Regions from separate parts of the Pseudomonas benzenivorans genome, predicted to be linked through region 3. Evidence: predicted binding sites of a transcription regulator. Region 3 holds the regulator's gene; each other region holds the start of a gene.
The links. The regulator sigma-54, encoded in region 3, starts transcription at its own class of promoters, with help from an activator protein. The targets are predictions, from matches to a motif close to ANTGGCATNNANNTTGCTNT.
Positions count from the first base shown of each region.

Region 1: the regulator sigma-54 is predicted to act here: its motif matches at 3,294-3,313, upstream of nirB (nitrite reductase large subunit NirB).
Region 2: the regulator sigma-54 is predicted to act here: its motif matches at 2,448-2,467, upstream of KDW96_RS21275 (CmpA/NrtA family ABC transporter substrate-binding protein).

Region 1 covers NZ_CP073346.1:4,560,935-4,567,595, reverse strand. Annotated here, with positions in the region: gene KDW96_RS21205 (nitrate/nitrite transporter) at 209-1,420, shown strand; gene KDW96_RS21200 (bifunctional protein-serine/threonine kinase/phosphatase) at 1,499-3,166, shown strand; gene nirB (nitrite reductase large subunit NirB) at 3,460-5,916, shown strand; gene nirD (nitrite reductase small subunit NirD) at 5,913-6,239, shown strand; gene KDW96_RS21185 (nitrate reductase) at 6,335-6,661, shown strand, end outside.
Region 2 covers NZ_CP073346.1:4,576,553-4,583,213, reverse strand. Annotated here, with positions in the region: gene acnB (bifunctional aconitate hydratase 2/2-methylisocitrate dehydratase) at 1-2,383, shown strand, start outside; gene KDW96_RS21275 (CmpA/NrtA family ABC transporter substrate-binding protein) at 2,579-3,796, shown strand; gene KDW96_RS21270 (ANTAR domain-containing response regulator) at 3,818-4,396, shown strand; gene KDW96_RS21265 (pyridoxal phosphate-dependent decarboxylase family protein) at 4,565-5,929, shown strand; gene KDW96_RS21260 (YdhR family protein) at 6,040-6,621, opposite strand.
Region 3 covers NZ_CP073346.1:3,547,706-3,554,366, reverse strand. Annotated here, with positions in the region: gene KDW96_RS16640 (KpsF/GutQ family sugar-phosphate isomerase) at 1-904, shown strand, start outside; gene KDW96_RS16635 (KdsC family phosphatase) at 904-1,428, shown strand; gene lptC (LPS export ABC transporter periplasmic protein LptC) at 1,437-2,006, shown strand; gene lptA (lipopolysaccharide transport periplasmic protein LptA) at 1,993-2,535, shown strand; gene lptB (LPS export ABC transporter ATP-binding protein) at 2,538-3,263, shown strand; gene KDW96_RS16615 (RNA polymerase factor sigma-54) at 3,397-4,905, shown strand; gene hpf (ribosome hibernation-promoting factor, HPF/YfiA family) at 5,081-5,389, shown strand; gene ptsN (PTS IIA-like nitrogen regulatory protein PtsN) at 5,405-5,869, shown strand; gene rapZ (RNase adapter RapZ) at 5,881-6,661, shown strand, end outside.

The DNA.
Region 1 (6,661 bases), 1.0 Mb from region 3:
GTTTTTCGTTTTCGCCCCAGCGTTTGGGGATGGTGATGCCCCTGCGATCCAGGGGCCTTGCGGGCAACTCTCTCAACCCAGCTGTGGCTTCGGCCGCAGGGCGCGGCACCACAAGTGCTGCGCCTCCCCGGCGGGCTGCGGCCACCGTGTCCACGACCACGGTCTGCCGCGCCCCGGCCGGGACCCTATTTAGCCGATGAGGTGTTCGATGAATACGAGTTTCTGGAAAGCCGGTCACGCCCCCACGCTGTTCGCCGCTTTTCTCTATTTCGACCTGAGCTTCATGGTCTGGTACCTGCTCGGCCCACTCGCCGTGCAGATCGCCACCGACCTCGAGCTGACCGCCCAGCAACGCGGCCTGATGGTCGCCACGCCGATCCTCGCCGGCGCCGTGCTGCGCATCTTCATGGGGCTGCTGGCCGATCGCCTGTCGCCCAAGAGCGCCGGCCTGATCGGCCAGGTGGTGGTGATCTGTTCGCTGTTCGCCGCCTGGCAGATCGGCATCCAGACCTATGAGCACGCCCTGCTGCTCGGCCTGTTCCTCGGCTTCGCCGGTGCGGCCTTCGCCGTCGCCCTGCCCCTGGCCTCCCAGTGGTACCCGCCGCAGCACCAGGGCAAGGCCATGGGCATCGCCGGCGCCGGCAACTCCGGCACCGTACTGGCGGCCATCTTCGCCCCGGGCCTGGCCGCGCTGTTCGGCTGGCAGAACGTGTTCGGCTGGGCCCTGATTCCGCTGCTGATCACCCTGGTGGTGTTCGCCCTGGTCGCCAAGAACGCCCCGGAACGGCCCAAGCCCAAGGCCCTGGCGGACTACCTCAAGGCCCTCGGCGACCGCGACAGCTGGTGGTTCATGTTCTTCTACAGCGTCACCTTCGGTGGCTTCATCGGCCTGGCCAGCGCCCTGCCCGGCTACTTCAACGACCAATACGGCCTGGACCCGGTCACCGCCGGCTACTACACCGCCGCCTGCGTCTGCGCCGGCAGCCTGCTGCGTCCCCTGGGCGGCGCCCTGGCCGACCGCATCGGCGGGATCCGTTCGTTGCTGATGATGTACACCGTCGCCTCGCTGTGCATCGCCGCGGTGGGCTTCAACCTGTCCAGTTCGACCGCCGCGCTGGCGCTGTTTGTCGCCGCGATGCTCGGCCTCGGTGCCGGCAACGGTGCGGTGTTCCAGCTGGTGCCGCAGCGCTTTCGCAAGGAAATCGGCGTGATGACCGGCCTGATCGGCATGGCCGGCGGGGTTGGCGGCTTCCTCCTGGCCGCAGGGCTGGGCGCGATCAAGCAGCACACCGGCGACTACCAGCTGGCCCTGTGGCTGTTCGCCAGCCTCGGCCTGCTGGCCTGGTTCGGCCTGTACGGCGTGAAGCAGCGCTGGCGCACCACCTGGGGTTCGGCCGCCGTCACCGCGGCGCGGGTCTGAGGCGGCTAGCGCCGTGCTATACAAGGGCGATGCAGATCGCCCCTCTGCGTTTCCCCTGTCCGCACACGAGAGAGCCCGATGGCCCTGCAACTGAGCTTCGGCGAAGCGACCGCCACCGGCCCCCGGGAAGAGAACCAGGACGCCCTGCGGGTGGTGACGCCGGCGCCGGCCCTGGCGGCGAGCAAGGGCTACCTGTTCGCCCTGGCCGACGGTGTCAGCCAATGCGCCGATGGCGGCCTGGCCGCCCGGGCGACCCTGCAGGCCCTGGCCCTGGACTACTACGCGACCCCGGAAACCTGGGCGGTGGCGCAGTCGCTGGATCGCCTGCTGGTCGCCCACAACCGCTGGTTGCTGGCCAATGGCGGCGGCCAGCCGCTGCTCACCACCCTCAGCGCCCTGGTTCTGCGCGGCCGCCGCTTCACCCTGGCGCATGTCGGCGACTGCCGCGCCTATCGCTGGCACGGCCAGCAGCTCGAGCGCCTCAGCGAAGACCATGTTTGGGAGCAGCCAGGCATGCAGCATGTGCTCAAGCGCGCCTTGGGCCTGGACCAGCACCTGGTGGTGGACTACCTGGACGGCGAGCTGCGCCAGGGCGAGAGTTTCCTGCTGGTCAGCGACGGTGTCTGGGCGGTGCTCGGTGACACCGGCATCCAGCGCATCCTGCACGAAGAGCCGGACCCGGCTGCGGCCGCCGAGGCGCTGGTCAGCGCCGCCCACCTGGCCGGCAGCCAGGACAATGCCAGCGCCCTGCTGGTGCGGGTCGACGGCCTGCCGCAGAGCGGCCTGGCCGATACCTTGGCGCAGCTGGCCCACTGGCCGCTGCCGCCCAGGCTGCGCGAGGGCCAGGTCTTCGAGGACTGGCAGGTCGAACGCCTGCTCGGCGAGTCGCGCCAGTCCCTGGTCTACCGGGTGCGCGACAGCCAGGCACGACGCTGGCTGCTCAAGACCCTGCCGCCGAGCCGCGCCGACGAGGCCCAGGCCGGCCCGGCGCTGTTGCAGGAGGAGTGGTTCCTGCGCCGGGTGGCCGGTCGCCACTTCGCCGAAGTGCACCCGCTGCCGCAGCGTCAGCACCTGTATTACGTGCAGCGCGAATATGCCGGGCAGACCCTGGCCGAGCACCTGCGCCTGTCCGGCCCGCTGCCCCTTCCACAGTGGCTGGACATCGCCCCGCGCCTGATCAAGGCCGTGGGCCTGCTGCACCGGCGCAATATCCTGCACCGCGACATCAAGCCGGAGAACCTGCTGTGGGGCAATGACGGCGAGCTGCGCGTGCTCGACTTCGGCCTGGCCTATTGCCCGGGGCTGTCCCGCGACGAGGCCGGCAGCCTGCCGGGCACCCCCAGCTATATCGCCCCGGAAGCCTTCGCCGGCAGCCCGCCCAGCGCCAGCCAGGACCTCTACGCGGCCGGCGTGACCCTCTATCACCTGCTTACCGGCCACTATCCCTATGGCGAGATAGAGGCCTTCCAGCACCCGCGCTTCGCCAACCCAACCCCGGCCAGCCGTTATCGCCCCGACCTGCCCAGCTGGCTGGACGAGAGCCTCAGCCGTGCGGTCAGCGTCGACCCGCAGCAGCGCTTCGAGACCGCCGAGGAATGGCTGCTGGTCCTGGAGCAGGGCGACCGCCAGGCCCTCAGCAACCGGCCCCGACCGCTGCTGGAGCGCGAGCCGCTGCTGGTCTGGCGCACCGTGGCCCTGGTTTCCCTGCTGCTGAACCTGGTCCTGCTGGTGCTGCTGCTCAGCTAGGCAAACCACCGAAAGATGCACCATAACGGCGCAACTCGCCTTAATCAGGTGCGCCGGCAGCAGTCCAGCCCCGCTACTGACAGCCGCGTAGAACGCTGAAAGCCCCATGAGTCGGGCAGTTCCTGGAGTTGGCACAGAGCCTGCTAAAGCATTTGTACAAATTAAATAAGGCGCGACCTTCAACGTGGAAGGTCGCGCTTCCCGAGAGAACGGGACCTGGACAAAGGCGTCCTCGCTAGCTTGCTGGCGGGACGCCTTTTTTGTTTTCCGGTTAATGGTGACGGTGAGAACCCATGAAGAAACTCAAGCTGGTGATGATCGGCAACGGCATGGCCGGGGTCAGAACCCTCGAAGAGCTGCTCAAGCTCGCCCCGGACCTGTACGACATCACGGTATTCGGTGCCGAGCCGCACCCGAACTACAACCGCATCCTGCTCTCGCCGGTGCTGGCCGGTGAGCAGACCTTCGAGGAGATCGTCCTCAACGACCTGGCCTGGTACGCCGACAACGGCATCGACCTGCGGCTGGGGCGCAAGGTGGTCGACATCGACCGCAAGGCGCGCAAGGTGATCGCCGACGACGGCAGCGAGGCCGGGTACGACCGTCTGCTTATCGCCACCGGCTCCAACCCCTTTATCCTGCCGATTCCCGGCAAGGACCTGGACGGGGTGATCGGCTACCGCGACATCGCCGACACCCAGATGATGATGGAGACCGCCAAGATCCATAAGCACGCGGTGGTCATCGGCGGCGGCCTGCTCGGCCTGGAAGCGGCCAACGGCCTCAAGCTGCGCGGCATGGACGTCACCGTGGTGCATATCGGCGACTGGCTGCTGGAGCGCCAGCTCGACCGCACCGCCGGCGACCTGCTGCAGAAGTCCCTGGAAGACCGCGGCCTGAAGTTCCTCCTGCCCAAGCACACCGCCGAACTGCTGGACAACGGCGAGGGCCGGGTCTGCGCGGTGAAGTTCAAGGACGGCGAGGTGATTCCCGCCGACCTGGTGGTGATGGCCGCCGGCATCCGCCCCAACAGCGAGCTGGCGGAGAAGGCCGGGATCGCCTGCAACCGCGGCATCCTGGTCAACGACACCCTGCAGACCTTCGACCCGCGGGTCTACGCCATCGGCGAATGCGCCAGCCACCGCGGCATCGCCTACGGCCTGGTGGCGCCGCTGTTCGAGCAGGCCAAGGTCTGTGCCAACCACCTGGCCCAGCTCGGCTACTCCCGCTACCAGGGCTCGGTCACCTCGACCAAGCTCAAGGTCACCGGCATCGACCTGTTCTCCGCCGGCGAATTCATGGGCGGCGAAGGCACCGAGACCATCACCCTCTCCGACCCCATCGGCGGCGTGTACAAGAAGCTGGTGATCAAGGACGACGTGCTGGTCGGCGCCTGCCTGTACGGCGACACCGCCGACGGCGGCTGGTACTTCCGCCAGATCCGCGAGAACCACAACGTCGGCGAGATCCGCGACCACCTGATGTTCGGCGAAGGCGCCATCGGCGACGTCGGTCACCAGGGCGCCGACAAGACCGCCAACATGCCCGACAGCATGGAGGTGTGCGGCTGCAACGGCGTATGCAAGGGCAGTATCGTCAAGGCCATCCAGGAGAACGGCCTGTTCTCGGTCGACGAGGTCAAGAAGCACACCAAGGCCGCCAGTTCCTGCGGCTCCTGCGCAGGCCTGGTGGAGCAGATCCTGATCAGCACCGTCGGCGGCGCGGCGGATGTGAAGCCCAAAAGCGAGAAAGCCATCTGCGGCTGCAGCGACTTCAACCACGGGCAGATCCGCAAGACCATCCGCGAGCAGCACCTGACCAGCCTGGCCGACGCCATGGCCTTCATGAACTGGAGCACGCCGAACGGCTGCGCCACCTGCCGCCCGGCGCTGAACTACTACCTGATCTCCACCTGGCCTGGCGAGGCCAAGGACGACCCGCAGTCGCGCCTGATCAACGAGCGCGCCCACGCCAACATCCAGAAGGACGGCACCTACTCGGTGGTGCCGCGCATGTGGGGCGGGGTGACCAACCCCTCCGAGCTGCGCCGCATCGCCGACGTGGCCGACAAGTACCAGGTGCCCATGGTCAAGGTCACCGGCGGCCAGCGCATCGACCTCCTGGGGATCAAGAAGGACGACCTGCCGGCGGTGTGGAAGGAGCTGGACATGCCCTCCGGCCACGCCTACGGCAAGTCCATCCGCACCGTGAAGACCTGTGTGGGCAGCGAGTTCTGCCGCTTCGGCACGCAGAACTCGACCCAGCTGGGCATCGACCTGGAGCACGACCTGTTCAACATGTGGTCGCCGCACAAGGTCAAGCTGGCGGTCTCCGGCTGCCCGCGCAACTGCGCCGAGGCCGGCATCAAGGACGTCGGCATCATCGGTGTGGACTCGGGTTTCGAGATGTACATCGGCGGCAACGGCGGGATCAAGACCGAGGTCGCCGAGTTCTTCGTCAAGCTCAAGACCGCCGAGGAAGTACGCGAGTACAACGGCGCCTTCCTCCAGCTGTATCGCGAGGAAGCCTTCTACCTGGAGCGCACCGTGCACTACCTGCAGCGCGTGGGCATGGAGCACATCAAGAAGGCGGTGATCGAGGACGCCGACAACCGCAAGGCGCTCAACGCCCGCCTGCAGTACGCGCTGTCCTTCGAGCAGGACCCGTGGAAGGAGCGCATCGAAACCCCGAACCTGAAGAAAGAATTCGACCGCATCACCGTCGTGCAGCTCGAGGAGGCCTCCGTATGACCTGGCTGGATATCTGCGCCCTGGAAGAGATCAACGTACTGGGCTCGCGCATCGTCAAAGGCCCGAAAGGCGACATCGCGCTCTTTCGGACGTCCGCAGATGAAGTCTTCGCCCTCGACGACCGCTGCCCGCACAAGGGCGGGCCGCTGTCCCAGGGCCTGATCTACGGCAAGCGCGTGGCCTGCCCACTGCACAACTGGCAGATCGAGCTGGCCAGCGGCGAAGCCGTGGCCCCGGATGTCGGTTGCGCCCACCGGCACCAGGCGAAAGTCGAGAACGGCCGGGTGCTGCTGGCCCTGAATGCCGCGAAAGAGTGCGCGTGAGCCACAGGGTGGACTACGCCGCGGGCGTTTCCACCGCCACCTACCGGTGGACCCGCACAGCGTCGTCCACCCCACGCCTGTAGGAGCCCCGAACCATGGCCAGCACCAACCAGATCACCGCCTCGACCTGCTGCTACTGCGGCGTCGGCTGTGGCGTGCTGATCGAACACGACGGCGAGAAGATTCTCGGCGTCAAGGGCGATCCCAGCCACCCGGCCAACTTCGGCAAGCTGTGCAGCAAGGGCTCGACGCTGCACCTGACCGGCGACCTCGACGCCCGCGGCCTGTATCCCGAGCTGCGCCTGGGCAAGGACCTGGCGCGTACGCAAACCGACTGGGACAGCGCCCTGGACCACGCCGCCAGCGTGTTCGCCGAGACCATCCGCGAGCACGGCCCGGACAGCGTGGCCTTCTACGTCTCC
Region 2 (6,661 bases), 1.0 Mb from region 3:
GGGCGAAGCCACCTCCCCGCTGATCAACAAGCAGCGCGCCGTCGAACTGCTCGGCACCATGCAGGGCGGCTACAACATCGCCACCCTGGTCGAGTTGCTGGATGACGCCGAGTTGGCCAGCGTCGCCGCCGAGCAACTGAAGCACACCCTGCTGATGTTCGACGCCTTCCACGACGTCGCCGAACAAGCCAAGGCCGGCAACGCCCACGCCAAGGCCGTGCTGCAGTCCTGGGCCGATGGCGAGTGGTTCACCAAGCGCCCGGCGATCGCCGAGAAATACAGCCTGACCGTGTTCAAGGTCCCCGGCGAAACCAACACCGATGACCTGTCCCCGGCGCCCGACGCCTGGTCGCGTCCGGACATCCCGCTGCACGCCCTGGCCATGCTGAAGATGGCCCGCGACGGCATCGAGCCCGAGCAGCAAGGCGCCATCGGTCCGCTCAAGCAGATCGAAGCGGTCAAGGCCAAGGGCTTCCCGGTCGCCTACGTCGGCGACGTGGTCGGCACCGGTTCCTCGCGCAAGTCCGCCACCAACTCGGTGCTGTGGTTCTTCGGCGACGACATCCCCTTTGTTCCGAACAAGCGCGCCGGTGGCTTCTGCTTCGGCTCCAAGATCGCCCCGATCTTCTACAACACCATGGAAGACGCCGGCGCCCTGCCGATCGAGTTCGACGTGTCGAACCTCAACATGGGCGACGTGATCGACGTCTACCCCTATGCCGGCAAGGTCTGCAAGCACGGCAGCGAAGAGGTCATCACCACCTTCGAACTGAAGACCCCGGTGCTGCTCGACGAAGTCCGCGCTGGCGGCCGTATCCCGCTGATCGTCGGCCGCGGCCTGACCGAGAAGGCCCGCGCCGAACTGGGTCTGGGTTCTTCCGACCTGTTCAAGAAGCCGGAGCAGCCGGTTGACAGCGGCAAGGGTTTCACCCTGGCGCAGAAGATGGTCGGCAAGGCCTGCGGCGTGACCGGCGTGCGTCCGGGCACCTACTGCGAGCCGAAGATGACCACCGTCGGCTCCCAGGACACCACAGGTCCCATGACCCGCGACGAGCTGAAGGACCTGGCTTGCCTGGGCTTCTCCGCCGACCTGGTGATGCAGTCCTTCTGCCACACCGCGGCCTATCCGAAGCCGATCGACGTCACCACCCACCACACCCTGCCGGACTTCATCCGCACCCGCGGCGGCGTGTCCCTGCGTCCGGGCGACGGCATCATCCACAGCTGGCTGAACCGCATGCTGCTGCCGGACACCGTCGGCACCGGCGGCGACTCGCACACCCGCTTCCCGATGGGCATCAGCTTCCCGGCCGGTTCCGGCCTGGTGGCCTTCGCCGCCGCCACCGGCGTCATGCCGCTGGACATGCCGGAATCCATCCTGGTGCGTTTCAAGGGCAAGATGCAGCCCGGGATCACCCTGCGTGACCTGGTCCATGCCATCCCCTACTACGCCATCCAGAAGGGCCTGCTGACCGTCGAGAAGAAGGGCAAGAAGAACGCCTTTTCCGGCCGCATCCTGGAGATCGAAGGTCTCGACGAACTGACCGTCGAGCAGGCGTTCGAACTGTCCGACGCCTCCGCCGAGCGTTCGGCCGCCGGTTGCACCATCAAGCTGCCGGAAAAGGCCATCGCCGAGTACCTGAAGTCGAACATCACCCTGCTGCGCTGGATGATCAGCGAAGGCTACGGCGATGCCCGCACCATGGAACGCCGCGCCCAGGCCATGGAAGCCTGGCTGGCCAACCCGGAGCTGATGAGCGCCGATGCCGACGCCGAGTACGCCGAAGTCATCGAGATCGACCTGAGCGAGCTGAAGGAGCCGGTGCTCTGCGCACCGAACGATCCGGACGACGCCCGTCTGCTGTCCAGCGTTCAGGGCGAGAAGATCGACGAGGTGTTCATCGGTTCGTGCATGACCAACATCGGTCACTTCCGCGCCGCCGGCAAGCTGCTGGACAAGGTCAAGGGCGGCATTCCGACCCGTCTGTGGCTGTCGCCGCCGACCAAGATGGATGCCCACCAGCTGACCGAGGAAGGCTACTACGGCATCTACGGCAAGGCCGGTGCACGCATGGAAATGCCGGGCTGCTCGCTGTGCATGGGTAACCAGGCACGGGTCGCCGCCAACTCCACCGTGGTCTCGACCTCGACCCGCAACTTCCCCAACCGTCTGGGCGATGGCGCCAACGTGTACCTGGCCTCTGCCGAACTGGCAGCGGTCGCCGCGATCACCGGCAAGCTGCCGACGGTCGAGGAGTACATGGTCTACGCCAAGGACATCGACAGCATGGCGGCGGACGTCTACCGCTACCTGAGCTTCGACCAGATCGCCGAGTTCCGCGAAGCCGCTGCCAACGCCCAGATCCCGGTCGTTCAAGCCTAAGCGTTACCCGCGTCGAAAGAGCCCCGCCCCGTGCGGGGCTTTTTTATGGGCGACATTCCGTGGCCGTGGCATATCGCTTGCTTAAACACACTAAACAGGCCCGCGCCAACGCGGCAGTCGGCCTTATGGCAAGGGCGTCGTTCCGCTGGCTGTGCGCAGCGCAGGCGACCCGAGGTGTTGAGAAAGGAATGCGCGATGAGCGAACACGCTGTACCCCGTGACGACGCCCTGGCCTGGGTCAATGGCAGTGATGCCCCGGAAAAGAGCGCCCTGAACCTCGGCTTCATGGCGCTCACCGACTCGGCCTCGCTGATCGTTGCCGCCACCCAGGGCTTCGCCCAGCCCTATGGCCTGACCCTCAACCTGCAACGCCAGGCCTCCTGGGCAACCCTGCGCGACAAGCTGCTCAGCGGCGAGCTGCACGCGGCCCAGGGCCTCTACGGCCTGCTCTATGCCGTGCACCTGGGCATCGGCGGCACGCCGCCGGTGGACATGGCGGTGCTCATGGGGCTGTCGCAGAACGGCCAGAGCATCAACCTCTCGCAGCCTCTGCAAGCGGCCGGGGTGACCCATCCTGAAGCGCTGCGCGCACGGGTGCACGGAAAGGGTGCAAAGCTCACCCTGGCACAGACCTTCCCCACCGGCACCCATGCCCTGTGGCTCTACTACTGGCTGGCCAGCCAGGGCATTCACCCCCTCGAGGATGTGCGCACCCTGGTCGTCCCCCCGTCGCAGATGGTCGCCCACCTGCGGGCCGGGCGCATCGACGGCTTCTGCGCCGGCGAACCCTGGGGCGCCCAGGCGATCGCCGAAAGAAAGGGCTTTACCCTGGCCACCAGCCAGTCGATCTGGGCGGATCATCCGGAAAAGGTCCTGGGTTGCACCCAGGCGTTCGTCGACGCCTACCCGAACACCGCCCGCGCCCTGGTGATGGCGGTGCTGGAAGCCAGCCGCTTCATCGACCAGAGCGACGACAACAGGCGCAGCACGGCACAGCTGATCAGCGCTCGCGAATACCTGGACGCACCGCTGAACGCCATCCAGCCGCGCCTGCTCGGGCAGTACGAGGATGGCAACGGCCATGCCTGGCTGGATGCCCATCGGCTGCGCTTCTTCGACGGGGGCCAGGTGAACATGCCCTACCTGTCCGACGGCCTCTGGTTCATGACCCAGTTCCGGCGCTGGGGCCTGCTGCGCGAGGACCCGGACTACTTCGAGGTGGCCCGCCAGGTCCAGCAGCTCAAGCTGTATCAGGAGGCGGCCGCGGCGCTGGCCATCGTCGTGCCGGCGTCGCCGCTGCGCAGCGCCACGCTTCTCGACGGCAAGGTCTGGGATGGCTCCGACCCCGCCGGCTACGCCCGCAGCTTCGCCCTGCACGCCCTGGCCGATGCCAGCCTGACCTCAGCCCTCTGACCCCGCGGAACCGACACCACCATGCTGCGCATTCTCCTGATCAACGACACACCGAAAAAGGTTGGCCGACTCAGGGCCGCCCTGATCGAAGCCGGCTTCGAGGTGATCGACGAGTCCGGCCTGACCATCGACCTGCCCGAGCGGGTCGAGGCGGTCCGTCCCGACGTCATCCTGATCGACAGCGAATCGCCCGGCCGCGACGTCATGGAGCAGGTGGTGCTGGTCAGCCGTGACCAGCCTCGACCCATCGTCATGTTCACCGACGAGCACGACCCCAAGGTCATGCGCCAGGCCATCCAGTCCGGGGTCAGCGCCTACATCGTCGAAGGCATCGCGGCCGAGCGCCTGCAGCCGATTCTCGACGTGGCCATGGCCCGCTTCGAGAGCGATCAGGCCCTGCGCGCGCAATTGCAGGCGCGCGACGCCCAGCTGGCCGAGCGCAAGCGCATCGAACTGGCCAAGGGCCTGCTGATGAAGATGAAGAGCTGCAATGAGGAGGAGGCCTACACCCTCATGCGCCGCCAGGCCATGAGTCGCCAGCAGAAGCTGATCCAGGTCGCCGAGCAGATCATCGCCATGCACGACATGCTCGGCGGTTGAACCCAGCCCGCCGCGCAACTGTACTGGCCGAAAGGCAACTGTGTGCGACCTCGTACCGCCTGTAGCGGGCGCTGTACGTCCGTTTCATCGGCCGATTGTGCCTGCTGCACCTCGATAGCACTGGCTAAGCTGGAGGCCCTTGTCCAACCCACAGCGAGACCCGCCAGCATGACCAGCCCCAGCGAAGAACGCCAACTTCTGGCCGACGCCGATCGCCGCGCCCTCAGCTACTTCGATGGCATTGCCAACCGCCCGGTATTCCCGACGCCCGCCGCCATCGCCGACCTGAAAGCCTTCGAGCAGGCGCCCCCGGAACACGGCATGGCGGCCGAAGACGTGCTGCGGCGCCTGGACGAGATCGGCTCGCCGGCCACCGTCGCCTCCAACGGCCCGCGCTATTTCGGCTTCGTCATCGGCGCCACCCTGCCCGCGGCCGCCGCGGCGGAGCGCATGGTGCTGGCCTGGGACCAGTGCGCCTCATCGTTCGACAACTCGCCGGCCGCCGACACCCTGGAGCGCATCGCCGGTCGCTGGGTCTGTGAGCTGCTCGGTCTGCCGACGCAAAGCGCCGTGGGTTTCGGCACCAGCGCCACCGCCTGCACCCTCGCCTGCCTGTCCGCCGCCCGGCGCAAACTGCTGGCCAGCAAGGGCTGGGACTTCGACGGCGACGGTCTGGTCGGCGCCCCGGAAGTGCGGGTGGTGGTTTCCGCCAGCTGCCACATCACCGTGAAGAAGGCCCTGCGTATCCTCGGTTTCGGCGTGAACCGGCTGATCGTCGCGCCGACCGATGGCGAAGGACGGGTCGATCCGCAGCAGCTGCCGGCGCTGGATGACATGACCATCCTCTGCCTGCAGGCCGGCGAGGTGAACACCGGCGAGTTCGACCCCTTCGCCGAACTGATCCCCAGGGCCAAGGCGGCGGGCGCCTGGGTACACGTCGATGGCGCCTTCGGTCTCTGGGCCCGGGCCTCGTCCTCGGCCCACCTGGCAGCCGGGGTGGAGCTGGCCGACAGCTGGACCACCGACGGCCACAAGTGGCTGAACACCCCCTACGACGGCGCCATGGCCATCTGCCGCGACGCCGAGGCCCTGGCCACCGCGATGAACAGCGACGCCGCCTACGCCACGGCCTCCAAGGATGCGCAGAAGAACCTGACCCTGGAGTTTTCCCGCCGTGCCCGCGGGGTGGCGATCTGGGCGGCGCTGTCGAGCCTCGGCCGCGCCGGCCTGCGCGAGATGATCGACCGGCATATCCGCCAGGCCGGCCACCTCGCCAGCAGTTTGCGCGCCCAGGGCTATCAGGTGCTCAACCGCGCCGTGCTGAATCAGGTGCTGGTGCGCGCCGACAACGACGAACAGACCGTGGCCATCCGCCAGGCGGCACAGGCCTCCGGGCAGGTGTGGTTCGGCCCGACCCTCTGGCAGGGACGCCCGGCCTTCCGCCTCAGCGTGTCGTCCTGGCGCACCAGCGATGCCGACATCCAGGTGCTGATCGAGCTGCTGGGCGAACTCAAGCACAGCATCCCGGCCTGACCACGTCACTCAAACAAGTCGCTCGACAAATCCCGGGCGCTGCGGGAGGGCACCGTGCCCTCCCTTGATGAAGCCGGAACCTATCCTGCATCGCTGCCTGTTGTGAATGTTCAGCGATAGAACGGCGACCCCATACCGCGGCTGGCCTCCTCCGTCACATCCGCATCGAACACCCGTGTGTAGAACGCTGCATTCAGGTCGGCCGCCTCGGTCGGGAAATACTCCACGGCAAACTTGCGGGCATTCTCAAGCGTATCGAACGCGTATAGCCCCCCCGGCGTGCCGGTGTGCAGGCCGGAAAGCCAGGTCTTCGACAGCAGACCGCGTTGCTGCTTGAGCTTCGGATTGAGTTCTCGCCACGGTGCGACTTGATCGAAGGGCAATGCATGCAACTGCACCTCGGTATAGACAAAGGCGCCGGGTTTGATGCTGACGTGACCGGAATGGTGCGCTGAGTTCATGTCCAGGCTAGCCGCTTCGGTTGCCATGGCATCGAATACGCGCGTGGTTTGAGCCACGCCAAAAACTCGGGCCTCCGCTGGGAAGTACCCGGTCACGAACTTCTGTGCGTTTTCGATCGTATCGAACACATAGAACCCCCCCGCCGAATCATTTCCTACCCCGGCCAGCCAAGTCTTGTTGATAAAGCCTGGCTGCTCCTTGATGGACCTATTGATGCGCTCCCAAGGCACATCCTCGAACTGGGCGGAGATTTGTAGCTCGGTATATACA
Region 3 (6,661 bases):
GTTGCTGCAACGGATCGACGGCGACTTCGTCCGCGCCTGCCAACTCATCCTGGCCAGCAAGGGCCGGGTGGTGGTGGTCGGCATGGGCAAGTCCGGGCATATCGGCAGCAAAATCGCCGCGACGCTGGCCAGCACCGGCACCACTGCGTTCTTCGTGCACCCGGCCGAGGCCAGCCATGGCGACATGGGCATGATCACCCGCGACGACGTGGTACTGGCCCTTTCCAACTCGGGCTCGACCGCGGAAATCGTTACCCTGCTGCCGCTGATCAAGCGCCTGGGCATCACCCTGATCAGCATGACCGGCAATCCGGACTCGCCACTGGCCAAGGCCGCTGAGGTCAATCTGGACGCCCGGGTGCCGAAGGAGGCCTGCCCGCTGAACCTGGCACCGACCTCCTCCACCACCGCCTCCCTGGTGCTCGGCGACGCCCTGGCCATCGCTCTGCTCGAAGCCCGCGGCTTCACCGCCGAAGACTTCGCCTTCTCCCACCCGGGTGGCGCCCTCGGCCGGCGCCTGTTGCTCAAGGTCGAGAACGTGATGCACGCCGGCGCCAGCCTGCCCCAGGTGCGGCGTGGCACCTCGCTGCGCGACGCCCTGCTGGAAATGACCCAGAAGGGCCTGGGCATGACCGTAGTGGTCGAGCCCGATGGCCGCCTCGCCGGCATCTTCACCGACGGCGACCTGCGCCGCACCCTGGATCGCGGCCTCGACGTGCGTCAGGCGCGGATCGACGAGGTGATGACTGTGCACGGCAAGACCGCCCGCGCCGAAATGCTCGCCGCCGAAGCACTGAAGATCATGGAAGACCACAAGATCAATGCCCTGGTGGTGGTCGACGAAGCCGACCGGCCGATCGGCGCGCTGAACATGCACGATTTGCTGCGCGCAGGAGTGATGTAATGAATCCCGAACTGCAGAACCGCGCCCGCGCGGTCAAACTGGCCATCTTCGACGTCGACGGCGTACTCACCGACGGCAAGCTGTACTTCCTGGTCGACGGCAGCGAGTTCAAGACGTTCAACACCCTGGACGGCCACGGCATCAAGATGCTGATCGCCTCGGGCGTGCGCACCGCCATCATCACTGGGCGCACGACCCCGGTGGTCGAGCGCCGCGCGCAGAACCTCGGCATCCAGCACCTGTACCAGGGCCGCGAGGACAAACTGGCGGTGCTCGACGAGCTTCTCGGCGAACTCGGCCTAAGCTATGAACAGGTCGCCTACCTCGGCGACGACCTGCCGGACCTACCGGTAATACGCCGAGTCGGCCTGGGCATGGCCGTCGCCAGCGCCGACAGCTTCGTCCGCCAGCACGCCCACGGGGTGACCCAGGCCCGCGGCGGTGAAGGCGCGGCCCGCGAATTCTGCGAGCTGATCATGCGCGCCCAGGGCAGTCTCGACGCCGCCCAAGCCGCCTACCTGTAGAGCTCACTATGCTGCGTAAACTGCTGACACCGGTCCTGTTCACCCTCGCCGCCGCCCTGCTGGCCGCCGTCGGGTACTGGAATATCAACCCCGACAGCTTCTCGGACAGGCCGGCGGCGGTGGGCACGCCAAACGCCATCGACTTCTACGTGGTCAATGCCAACACCGTGCAGTATCAGGCCGACGGCAAACTGCACTACGAGATGACGGCCAGCAAGCTGGAGCACGTCCAGGCCAGCGACATCACCCTGCTGACCGAGCCGAACATGCACCTGTACCGCGGCAGCGCTTACCCTTGGAAGATTCGCAGCGCCCGGGGCGAGGTGGCCCCCGAAGGCAAGGAGGTCGAACTGATCGACCAGGTGCGGGTCGATCGTACCGACGCCAAGGGCCGCCCCACGATTCTCACCACCAGCCGCCTGACACTGTTCCCCGAGAAGGAATATGCGCAGACCCAGCAAGCCGTTAGAATCGATGCGGCGAACGGGGTGACCACGGCGCAAGGAATGAAAGCGTACTTGAATGACGGCAGGATGCTCCTGCTGTCCAACGTAAGAGGCCAGCATGAGGTTCGTTAAAACCCTCCCCCTTCTACTCAGTTTGAGCGCCGCGCTCGGAAGCGCCTGCGCCTGGGCGCTGCCATCCGACCGTGACCAGCCCATCCGCGTGCAAGCCGACAGCGCCGAGCTGGACGACAAGCAAGGCGTGGCCGTCTATCGCGGCGACGTCATCATCACTCAGGGCACGCTGAAGATCACCGGCGACACCGTGACCATCACCCAGAACGCCCAGGGCGATATCGAGATCTTCACGTCCGTCGGCAAGCCCGCCTACTACGAGCAGAAGCCGGCGGCCGACAAGCAGATCGTCAAGGCCTACGGCCTGACCATCCAGTATTTCGCCGCCAGCGAGCGCATCGTACTGATCGACCAGGCCAAGGTGATTCAGGAAGGCAACACCTTCGAAGGCGAGAAAATCGTCTATGACACCCAGCGCCAGATCGTCAACGCCGGGCGCGCCACCGGCACCAAGGTGTCCACGCCGCGCCCGCGCATCGACATGGTGATCCAGCCGAAGAACAAACCAGCCGACCAGCAGGCGCAGTAGCAATGGCCACTCTGAAAGCCCAACACCTGGCCAAGAGCTACAAGGGCCGCCAGGTCGTCCGCGACGTCAGCCTGAGCATCGACAGCGGGCAGATCGTCGGCCTGCTCGGCCCCAACGGTGCCGGCAAGACCACCTGTTTCTACATGATCGTCGGCCTGGTACGGGCCGACCAGGGCCGCGTGCTGATCGACGACCACGACGTCAGCCACCAGCCCATGCATGGCCGCGCTCGCGCCGGCATCGGCTACCTGCCCCAGGAAGCCTCGATCTTCCGCAAGCTCAGCGTGGCCGACAACATCATGGCCATCCTCGAGACCCGCAAGGAGCTGGACCGCGCCGCGCGTCGTGACGAGCTGGAGAACCTGCTGCAGGAGTTCCACATCAGCCATATCCGCGACAACCTCGGCATGAGCCTGTCCGGCGGTGAACGGCGCCGCGTGGAGATCGCCCGCGCGCTGGCCACCTCGCCCAAGTTCATTCTGCTCGACGAGCCCTTTGCCGGGGTCGACCCGATATCGGTCGGCGACATCAAGCAGATCATCCATCACCTCAAGGCCAAGGGCATCGGCGTGCTGATCACCGATCACAACGTGCGCGAAACCCTGGACATCTGCGAAACGGCGTACATCGTCAGCGACGGCCAACTGATCGCCGAAGGCGATGCCGCCGCCATCCTGGCCAACCAGATGGTCAAAGAGGTTTACCTGGGCCACGAGTTCCGCCTCTAGCTGCGGCTTTTCACCGCCGAACTGCAGCAAGAGCTAGGCAAAACACTCGGGGTCGGGCATATAATTTGCTTCCTAGTGGCGCCACGGCGCCCTGTAGTGGATCGCGCACAGACGCCGGTATAAAAGGTCTGCAATGAAACCATCGCTAGTCCTGAAGATGGGCCAGCAGCTGACGATGACCCCGCAGCTGCAACAGGCCATTCGCCTACTTCAACTGTCCACCCTGGATCTGCAACAGGAGATCCAGGAGGCCTTGGAGTCCAACCCGATGCTTGAGCGCCAGGAAGACGGCGACGACTTCGACAACTCCGACCCCATGGCCGATGGCGCCGACACCCCCACCCCGGCCACCAAGCAGGAAGAGCCCTACCAGGAGACCAGCTACCAGGAAACCTCGCAGACGGTGGACAACCTGGAAGATGGCGAGTGGAACGAGCGCATCCCCAACGAGCTGCCGGTCGACACCGCCTGGGAAGACGTCTACCAGACCAGCGCCAGCAGCCTGCCGAGCAACGACGACGACGAGTGGGACTTCACCACCCGCACCTCCAGCGGCGAGAGCCTGCAAAGCCACCTGCTCTGGCAGCTCAATCTGGCGCCGATGTCGGACAAGGATCGCCTGATCGCCGTCACCCTGATCGACTGCATCAACGAGCAGGGCTACCTGCAGGAGAGTCTCGAGGAAGTGCTCGAGGCCTTCGACCCGGAACTGGACATCGAGCTCGACGAAGTGGAGGCGGTACTGCACCGCATCCAGCAGTTCGAGCCGGCCGGCATCGCCGCCCGCGACCTGCGCGAGTGCCTGCTGTTGCAGCTGCGCCAACTGCCCGCCAAGACGCCCTGGCTGGCCGAAGCCCAGCGCCTGGCCGGCGACTACCTCGACCTGCTGGGCAACCGCGACTACAGCCAGCTGATGCGGCGCATGAAGCTCAAGGAAGACGAGCTGCGCCAGGTCATCGAGCTGATCCAGAGCCTCAACCCGCGACCCGGCTCGCAGATCCAGTCGGGGGAGCCGGAGTACGTGGTGCCGGACGTCATCGTGCGCAAGCACAACGAGCGCTGGCTGGTCGAACTCAACCAGGAAGCCATGCCCCGCCTGCGGGTCAATCCGCAGTATGCCGGCTTCGTCAAGCGCGCCGACTCCAGCGCCGACAACACCTTCATGCGCAATCAGCTGCAGGAAGCCCGCTGGTTCATCAAGAGCCTGCAGAGCCGCAACGAGACCCTGATGAAGGTCGCCACCCAGATCGTCGAGCATCAGCGCGGCTTCCTCGACTACGGCGACGAGGCGATGAAGCCGCTGGTGCTGCACGACATCGCCGAAGCGGTCGGCATGCACGAATCGACCATCTCGCGGGTCACCACGCAGAAGTTCATGCATACCCCGCGAGGCATCTACGAGCTGAAGTACTTCTTCTCCAGCCACGTCAGCACCGCCGAAGGCGGCGAATGCTCCTCGACCGCCATCCGCGCGATCATCAAGAAACTGGTGGCCGCGGAAAATGCAAAAAAGCCGTTGAGTGACAGCAAGATCGCTGGTTTACTGGAGGCACAGGGCATTCAAGTGGCCCGCCGCACGGTCGCCAAATACCGTGAATCCCTCGGTATAGCGCCCTCCAGTGAGCGCAAGCGGTTGATGTAAGGCGGCACTCAACGGAAGACAGGTCAACACACAACAGAGCACCGCTCGCTCCATGTCCACGCGCGGCCAAACCGGCTCGCGAGGGGAGCGAAGTGCCACAGTCTTCCACGCCAAGGTGTTCCCGCGGCAGGCTCCACAGCCTGCCTCTTACACACGGCAACAAGGAGAAAGCGGTATGCAAGTCAACATCAGTGGACATCAACTGGATGTGACCGACGCCCTACGCGACTACATCGACGAGAAACTCAATCGACTGGAGCGCCACTTCGACAAGATCACCAATGTGCAGGTCACCATGGAGGTCGAGAAGCTCAAGCAGAAAATCGAAGCGACCTTGCACATCGCCGGCGGCGAAGTGGTCGCCAACGCCGAACACGACGACATGTACGCAGCCATCGACCTGCTCACCGACAAACTCGACCGACAACTCATCAAGCACAAGGAAAAGCAGCTCGAACGCCAGCAGGGCGCCATGGCCCGCTGACCTCGCTCACCTCCTATGATCCGACTTGAAAATATCCTGACCCCCGGCCGTTCCCTGGTGAACGTGCCGGGCGGCAGTAAGAAACGCGTACTCGAACAGATTGCCAACCTGGTGGCGCGCGAGCTGCCCGACCTGGATGGACAGGACATTTTCGAGAGCCTGATCGCCCGCGAAAAGCTCGGCTCCACCGGTTTCGGCAACGGCATCGCCATTCCGCACTGCCGCCTACCCGGCTGCAGCGCCCCGATCAGCGCCCTGCTGCGGCTGGATGCAGCAGTCGACTTCGACGCCATCGACGGTGCCCCGGTCGACCTGTTGTTCGTCCTGCTGGTACCCGAGGCGGCGACCGACGAGCACCTGGAACTGCTACGCCAGATCGCCAGCATGCTTGACCGCAGCGACGTGCGCGAACGCCTGCGCCAGGCGCAAAGCAGCGAGTCCCTGTACCAGGTCGTGGTGGACGTGCAAAACAGCCGTTAGGACTTAGCCCCATGCGCTTGATCATCGTCAGCGGTCGCTCCGGCTCCGGCAAAAGCACCGCCCTCGATGTGCTCGAGGACAACGGCTTCTACTGCATCGACAACCTGCCCGCCGGCCTGCTGCCGGAGCTGGCGGAGCGCGCCCTGTTGCATACCGAGCTGCTGCACCCCCAGGTGGCGGTCTCCATCGACGCACGCAACCTGCCCAGCCAGCTCAAGCGTTTTCCCGAACTGCTCGACGAAGTGCGCGCCCGGCACATCCAGTGCAACGTGCTCTACCTGGATGCCGACGAGGAAACCCTGCTCAAGCGCTTCTCCGAGACCCGTCGACGCCACCCGCTGACCAGCGAGACCCGCTCGCTGGCCGAAGCCATTGCCGACGAGACCCAGCTGCTCGGGCCGATCATCGACCTGGCCGACCTGAAGATCGACACCACCCACCTCAACCTCTACCAGCTGCGCGACATGCTCAAGCTGCGCCTGCTCAATCAGCCGGAGCCGGGCACCGCCTTCCTGGTCGAGTCATTCGGCTTCAAACGCGGCATGCCGGTGGATGCCGACCTGGTCTTCGACGTGCGCTGCCTGCCCAATCCGTACTGGAAGCCGGACCTGCGCGACTACTCCGGGCTCGATCAGCCGGTCGTCGAGTACCTGTCCGCGCAAGCCGATGTCGAGGAGATGTACCAGGACATCCTCGCCTACCTGAACAAATGGCTGCCGCGCTTCGCCGCCAGCAATCGGGCCTACGTGACGGTCGCGGTCGGCTGCACCGGCGGCCATCACCGCTCGGTGT